2 regions of the Parageobacillus sp. NEAU-HV-2 genome follow, and region 2 is predicted to be linked to the other one. Evidence: riboswitches for the same ligand, from Rfam matches in the RefSeq annotation. Region 2 holds a riboswitch; the other holds the start of a gene.

Region 1 (3,673 bases), on a different contig from region 2:
CATGCTCCTGTCTTAATCATTCATGGGGAAAAAGACCGCAATGTTTCGATTGAGCATGCGTATCGTCTTGAGAAAAGACTGAAAGAATTAAATAAGCAAGTGACAACATGGTATTTTCCACATTTTACGCATTATTTTCCACCAAAAGAAAATCGTGAAACCGTCCGGCGGTTGACAGAATGGATGAAAAGACAGCCGAATGTATGATACGATAAAAAGAAAAGGGGTGTGTTGCAATGGGCATGCCGCTGGAGCTGCAAACGCTGATTGTCACAAAAGGGAAAGAAAAGCGAGTAAAAGATAATTTGTTTATTTTAGAAAAAGACGGATATCGCCTTTATCCTCTTGATATTCCGCTAGAGGTTAGAAGAACGCTGCAAAGCGAAGCGAGTGGTCAAGCGGTGGTAAAAAAACTGGAACTTGCCGATAATCGAACGATTGTCACGTATGAGCTTGTCTCCTTGCATTCAACGAATTAAAAAAGGAGGGAATCGTTCCCTCCTTTTCGATTATACAAGCGGACCGCCAAGCGCTTCAATTTCCGGCGCGATATGCTTGAATTTTTGGAAGTTTGCGCGGAATTTTGATGCCAGTTCTTTTGCTTTTTGTTCATATGCATTTTTATCAGCCCATGTATTTTGTGGCTGCAGCACTTCATCTGGAACTCCTGGAATATGAAGCGGAATGGCCAAGCCGAAAATAGGATCTTTCACTGTTTCGACATTGTCTAGTTCTCCTTCGACTGCTGCTTGCACCATCGCGCGTGTGTAAGCTAGCTTCATGCGGCTGCCAACTCCGTACTCCCCGCCGGTCCAACCAGTGTTGACAAGGAATACCCGCACGTTATGTTCAACGATTTTTTTGCCGAGCATTTCTGCATAGCGCACAGCCGGGAGCGGCAAAAATGGAGCGCCGAAGCAAGTAGAGAACGTCGCCTGCGGAGAAGTGATTCCCCGTTCGGTGCCGGCGAGCTTGCTCGTATAGCCGCTTAAGAAATGGTACATTGCTTGTTCACGCGTCAGTTTGCTGATTGGCGGCAATACGCCAAACGCGTCTGCAGTTAGGAAAATAATCGTCGATGGGTGGCCAGCGATGCTTGGGTCCACGATGTTGGCAATTGCCTGAATCGGGTAAGCGGCGCGCGTATTTTCCGTTAATGTTGCATCATCGTAATCTGGTATTCTTGTCTGTTCATCAAGCACCACGTTTTCCAGCACCGCTCCGAACCCAATGGCGTCAAAAATTTGCGGTTCTTTTTCACGAGATAGGTTGATGCATTTCGCATAGCATCCGCCTTCGATATTAAAGATGCCGCGGTTTGACCAGCCGTGTTCGTCATCACCAATTAAGCGGCGGTTTGGATCAGCGGAAAGCGTCGTTTTTCCCGTTCCCGACAGTCCGAAAAATAATGCCACGTCTCCTTCTTTGCCGACATTGGCGGAGCAATGCATCGAAAGAATCCCTTGCTCCGGAAGCAAATAGTTCATCACCGAGAAAATGGATTTTTTCATTTCGCCGGCATATTCCGTTCCGCCGATTAGCACGATGCGGCGTTCAAAAGAAATGATAATAAACGTTTCTGATTTTGTTCCGTCCACCGCAGGATCTGCTTTGAAATTTGGAGCGGAGATCACCGTAAATTGCGCTTCATGTGTTTGTAATTCCTCTGCGCTTGGGCGAATAAATAATTGATGGGCAAATAAATTGTGCCAAGCAAATTCGTTAATGACTTGAATCGGCAAACGATATTTAGGGTCAGCGCCGGCAAAGCCTTTAAAGACAAACACTTCGTCTTTGGCCATTAAATAATCGAGTACTTTATTATATAATCGTTCGAAAACTTCCTCCGAGATCGGCTGATTGACTGTTCCCCAATCAATTTTTGCTTTTGTTGACGCCTCTTCGACAATGTATTTATCTTTCGGTGAGCGGCCTGTATATTTGCCTGTTGTTACCGCTACTGCCCCAGTAGCTGTTAACCGGCCTTCTTTTCGCTGCAACACTTTTTCCACCAGCTGCGCTACCGATAAATTATGAAATACGTTTGGTTTTTGCAATAATAAAGAAAGTTTATTGGTCATTTTTGCGATCCCCATTGTTCAAAACCTGCCTTTTTATATTTAATAACCTCTTTAAATAGTATAACACATTTTTATTATTAGTCCATACTATTTGTGACGATTTCTTTTATTTATTTTTCCTGTTTTTTTCAAAAAAAATTCGCCACATTTTGTTGACTTTTTCGGCTTTATTACGATATGATAAGTCATTGAACGGATACTCTTATCCCGAGTTGGTGGAGGGACAGGCCCGATGAAACCCAGCAACCGTCACAACTGGAAACATGTGAAATGGTGCTAACCTGTGGCAAGGCGATGTCCTTGAACGATAAGAGTGAAAGGAGCAATACGATTGCAATGACCTTTCCTCACCGTTACAGGAAAGGTTTTTTTATATGAGAAAATGAACAAGGGAAATGAGTACCGTATCGCTCGCCGTTTGCGGCACCATCATTTTTTGATGTTTGATTACGGAAAGAGGAGGAAAATGACGAATGTCAGCAAAAAGACGTTTATTTACTTCAGAGTCTGTAACAGAAGGTCATCCAGATAAAATTTGCGACCAAATTTCCGATGCGATTTTAGATGCGATTTTGGAAAAAGATCCGAACGCTCGCGTTGCCTGCGAAACGAGCGTGACAACAGGGCTTGTGCTCGTAAGCGGAGAAATTACGACATCGACATATGTGGATATTCCAAGAATCGTTCGCGATACGGTTCGCGAAATCGGCTATACGCGCGCCAAATTCGGTTTTGACGCGGATACATGCGCCGTGTTGACATCGATTGACGAACAGTCGCCAGATATCGCGATGGGGGTCGACCGGGCGTTAGAAGCTCGTGAAGGTCAGATGACTGACGAGGAAATCGAAGCGATCGGTGCTGGAGACCAAGGGCTAATGTTTGGATTTGCCTGCAATGAAACGAAAGAATTAATGCCGCTTCCGATTTCGCTGGCGCATCGTTTAGCACGCCGTTTAGCTGAAGTTCGGAAAAACGATATTTTGCCATATTTACGTCCAGATGGTAAAACACAAGTAACGGTAGAATATGACGAAAACGGCAAACCGGTTCGCGTTGATACGATTGTCGTATCCGCACAGCATCATCCGGAAATTACGCAAGAGCAAATTGAACGTGATATTAAAGAACATGTCATCAAGCCGGTGGTGCCAGCCGAACTGATCGATGAAAATACGAAATACTTTATTAACCCGACAGGCCGTTTTGTCATCGGCGGACCTCAAGGGGACGCTGGTTTAACGGGACGGAAAATTATTGTAGACACGTACGGCGGTTACGCGCGTCACGGTGGCGGCGCATTCTCTGGAAAAGATCCGACAAAAGTAGACCGTTCTGCAGCATATGCAGCCCGCTATGTCGCGAAAAATATCGTGGCGGCAGGACTTGCCGATAAGTGCGAAGTGCAACTCGCCTATGCGATCGGGGTGGCAAGACCGGTCTCGATTTCCATTGACACATTTGGCACAGGAAAAGTATCGGAAGACATTTTAATCGAAGTCGTGCGCAACAACTTCGACCTACGCCCGGCAGGCATTATTAAAATGTTAGATTTGCGCCGTCCGATTTACAAACAAACAGCTGCTTACGGC
Region 2 (3,673 bases):
CGTACTTTTGTGCCGGATAATACAACATGGTATTTCGGATCATGCGGGCATGTTTTCGTCGACGCCATTCCTTCGCATTTCGTGCAATAAAAGCTATGTTCGAAAAACAGCGGCGTAATGCCCAGTTCTTCCGGTGTGAAATTTAAAAAGATTTTTTGCGCGTCATATGTGCCATAGTAATTGCCAACGCCGGCATGGTCGCGGCCGACAATGAAGTGGGTGCAGCCGAAGTTTTTGCGAACCATCGCATGGAAAATTGCTTCCCGCGGTCCGGCGTAGCGCATCGCGGCTTGGAACACTCCTAAAAACACGCGGTCTTTCGGATAATAGTTTTCTAGTAATACTTGATAGCTTTCCATGCGGATGTCGGCTGGAATATCATCCGCTTTCGTTTCGCCGACAAGCGGGTTTAAAAAGAGGCCGTCGACAATTTCGAGCGCGCATTTTTGAATGTATTCATGGGCGCGGTGGACAGGATTTCGCGTTTGAAAGCCAACCACCGTGTTCCAGCCAAGCTCGACAAAGCGTTGGCGTGTTTCGACCGGATCGAAGTAGAATGGAGCGAAGCGCCCTTTATCAGTGCGTTTCACTAATGTAATCGGTCCGCCTACATATACATTTGGCTTTTCAAATAGTTTTCGTACGCCTGGATGTTTGAGTTCCTCTGTTTTGTAAACGAGAAGTGCTTCTTTTGTTTTATCAGGTTGATAGATTTCTTGAATGTCAATGATGCCATATGCTTCCCCGTTGTAAACGAGTTTGGCCGTTTCGCCGACAGAAAGCTCTTTTGCCTTTTCTTCGGTTACAGCAAGGGTAATTGGAATGCTCCATACGGTGCCATCGACAAGCCGCATTGTTTCGACAACGGAATCATAATCGTTTTTGGTCAGAAAGCCGGTAAGCGGGCTGTAAGCTCCCGTTCCGATTAGCTCTAAATCGCTTAATTCCGCCTTAGACAACTCTATCGTTTTTGTGACGGTGTCTACTGGATAGTCAGGATTCCAGCGATTCACTAAAGTGCCTCCATGAGGAATGCTTAAGCTCATGTTGATACCTCCTTAATTTTTATCGGAAAAATAGGTTTTATCATTGGTTAAATGCCACCGCCGCTTTCATGCAAGGATCGCCGTTCTTCGTCGATGGTTTTCTTTAGGCTAATAATGCCAAGGGTAGCGAGACAAACGCTGAAAATGGCGATGATTGTATACTCTCCCTATGAGATATGAAGCCCGCATTCCGTTTTTCCGTGCCCGACCCAGCGGCCGGAACGCAAGTCGTTTGGATCGAGTGCAGGGGCTGTGCATGGCGCGCAGCCGATGCTTGGATAACCTTGATCATGAAGCACATTGTACGGAAGCTCGTATTTATATACATAGTTCCATACGTCTTTCCATGTCCAATGAATGAGCGGGCAGATTTTGATCGATTGGAATTTGTCATCTTTATTGATGTATTGGACATGGCTGCGTGTCGGCGATTGTTCGCGGCGCAGGCCAGAAATCCAAGCGGTTACCCCGGTCAATACTTCGCGCAGTGGAATCACCTTCCGCAATTCACAGCATTTATTTGGATGGTGTTTCCATAATTCGTCCCCGAATTGTTTTGCCTGTTCGTCTAAGGATATGCTCGGCTGTTTCATCACAATGCGGAGGGAAGGATATTTTTCTTTTACCTTTTCGATTGTTTCGTATGTTTCACGAAAATGAAGCCCGGTATCGAGAAATACGATTTCTGCATCTGGCTTTATTTGCGAAATTAAATCGATTAACACGATTCCTTCAATGCCGAAGCTACAGGCGTACACAATATCGTCCTCATATTGACGGTATGCCCAGGCGAGAACATCAAGCGCCCCTTTTGTTTCATTATCGTGAGGGAATACAGGTTTTTCTTCCGTTTCCCACGTTTGATAAGTAAGCATGTTTCTCCCTCCTTTGAATTCAAAGAAAATAAAGTGGATTAATTGGTTATATTAGGAATAGAACGAGAACGAACGCTTATTAAAAAACGCTCTCCCATTTTGGAAGAGCGAACCGGTCACTAATAGCGCCTTATCTTCCAAAATGGTACCCATTTTGCTGGAATTAGCACCTTGCTTTCGGCCAAGCAGGTTGCCGGAGTTCATTGGGCCAGTCCCTCCCTCACTCTTGATAAGTTCTATATAATTGATTAAAATTTTAACACAATTCAAGCAAAAGTCAATCCTAGTTTTTCGATAGGAATTAATTTTTTTGGCGATGTAACACGTTAGAGGAATAGCGAAGGAGAAGAAGAAAAAAAGGGCAGCTTGTTATTCAGCCCTTTTCTATGCATGTGAGACATGTAAAACAGGTAAGGGAGAAACGCAGATAGGCAATATTACTTCGACCGTTGTTCCTTTATCCACTTCACTCATAATTGACATCGTTCCACCGTGGTCTTCGATAATTTTTTTACTGACCATCATCCCAAGACCAGTACCTTTTTCTTTTGTTGTAAAGAACGGTTTTCCTATTTTTTTTATATATTCTTTTGGAATTCCACAACCTTCGTCGATAAAGCGAATAAGAACGGAATGTTCGTCCTTTTTTTGTGCTTCAATGAAAATATGTCCGCCATTTTTCATCGCTTCCATCGAGTTTTTTAAGAAATTAATAAATACTTGTTTTAATCCGTTTTCGTCACATTCAATGAGAGGAAGAGATGGATCAATTTTTGTGACAATTTGGATGTTATGTAAAATACTTTGTGTTTCTAATAAAGCGGTGACATGTTGAAGCAAAACGCCAATATCCCTTTTTGTAAATTTGATTGTTTGCGGTTTTGCCAACACTAATAGTTCGCCTAAAATAAGTTCAATGCGCTGAATTTCTGATTCAATAATGTGAAGGTAAGGTTTTTTCTCGTCAAGTTCAGATTGCAATAGTTGTATAAATCCTTTTATGGCTGTAAGCGGATTGCGAATTTCATGAGCAATCCCAGCCGCTAGCTGGCCGGCAACCGAGAGCTTTTCCGATGTTCGAATGAATTCTTCTGTTTTTTGCAGTTCGGTAATATCGGTGAACGTCAATACTCCGCCAACGACGGCTCCATTTTCCAAAACAGGTGTTATCGTATAGGAAGCGGGAAAATAGGTACCGTCTTTTTTCCAAAAAATATCTTCACTAATATGATACGTTTTTCCATCTTGAATGGCGCGATCAATCGGGCATTCGCCAAGAGGGTAAGGAGTTCCATCTTTTTTCGTATGGTGAATGATCGCATGTGATGTTTTTCCAATGACTTCTTCCGCTTTATATCCAGTCATTCGTTCTGCGGCTGGATTCCAGAAAACGATATTTTTATGTTTATCAATCCCGCAAACTCCTTCAGCCATACAATTTAATATGAGTGTATGTTTATGATATAAGTGTTCCAGCTCTTTTCGGAATCGATTGAGTTCCGTCATATTTCGGGCAATCATATAAATTCCTTTCAAGTGATTGCCACGAATCATTGGAACGGTTTTAAAATGTATGTCAATAATTTTTCCATTTTTATGCCGTGCTTGTAAATCACATTCGCAAGTTTCTCCTTTTAATGTTCGTTCAAATATTTTTTTGGCTTTTTCAATTTGGTCCGGGACGATAAATTGGGTAAAATGTTTGCCAATATATTCGCTAGGTTTGTATCCAAGCATTTTTCCTACTGCAGG

What was found. Region 2 has a riboswitch for S-adenosylmethionine ahead of AC1WMD_RS15085 (phosphoadenylyl-sulfate reductase). Riboswitches for the same ligand answer to the same signal wherever they lie in the genome.
Region 1: another riboswitch for S-adenosylmethionine. It lies ahead of metK (methionine adenosyltransferase); the one in region 2 lies ahead of AC1WMD_RS15085 (phosphoadenylyl-sulfate reductase).

The regions. Positions count from the first base shown of each region.
Region 1 is NZ_JBXUJJ010000002.1:19,747-23,419, forward strand. It holds gene AC1WMD_RS03635 (alpha/beta hydrolase family protein) at 1-207, shown strand, start outside; gene AC1WMD_RS03640 (DUF2584 domain-containing protein) at 237-479, shown strand; gene pckA (phosphoenolpyruvate carboxykinase (ATP)) at 510-2,096, opposite strand; SAM riboswitch class I at 2,281-2,395, shown strand; gene metK (methionine adenosyltransferase) at 2,555-3,673, shown strand, end outside.
Region 2 is NZ_JBXUJJ010000010.1:72,967-76,639, reverse strand. It holds gene sat (sulfate adenylyltransferase) at 1-1,046, opposite strand, end outside; gene AC1WMD_RS15085 (phosphoadenylyl-sulfate reductase) at 1,214-1,921, opposite strand; SAM riboswitch class I at 2,049-2,157, opposite strand; gene AC1WMD_RS15080 (PAS domain-containing sensor histidine kinase) at 2,306-3,673, opposite strand, start outside.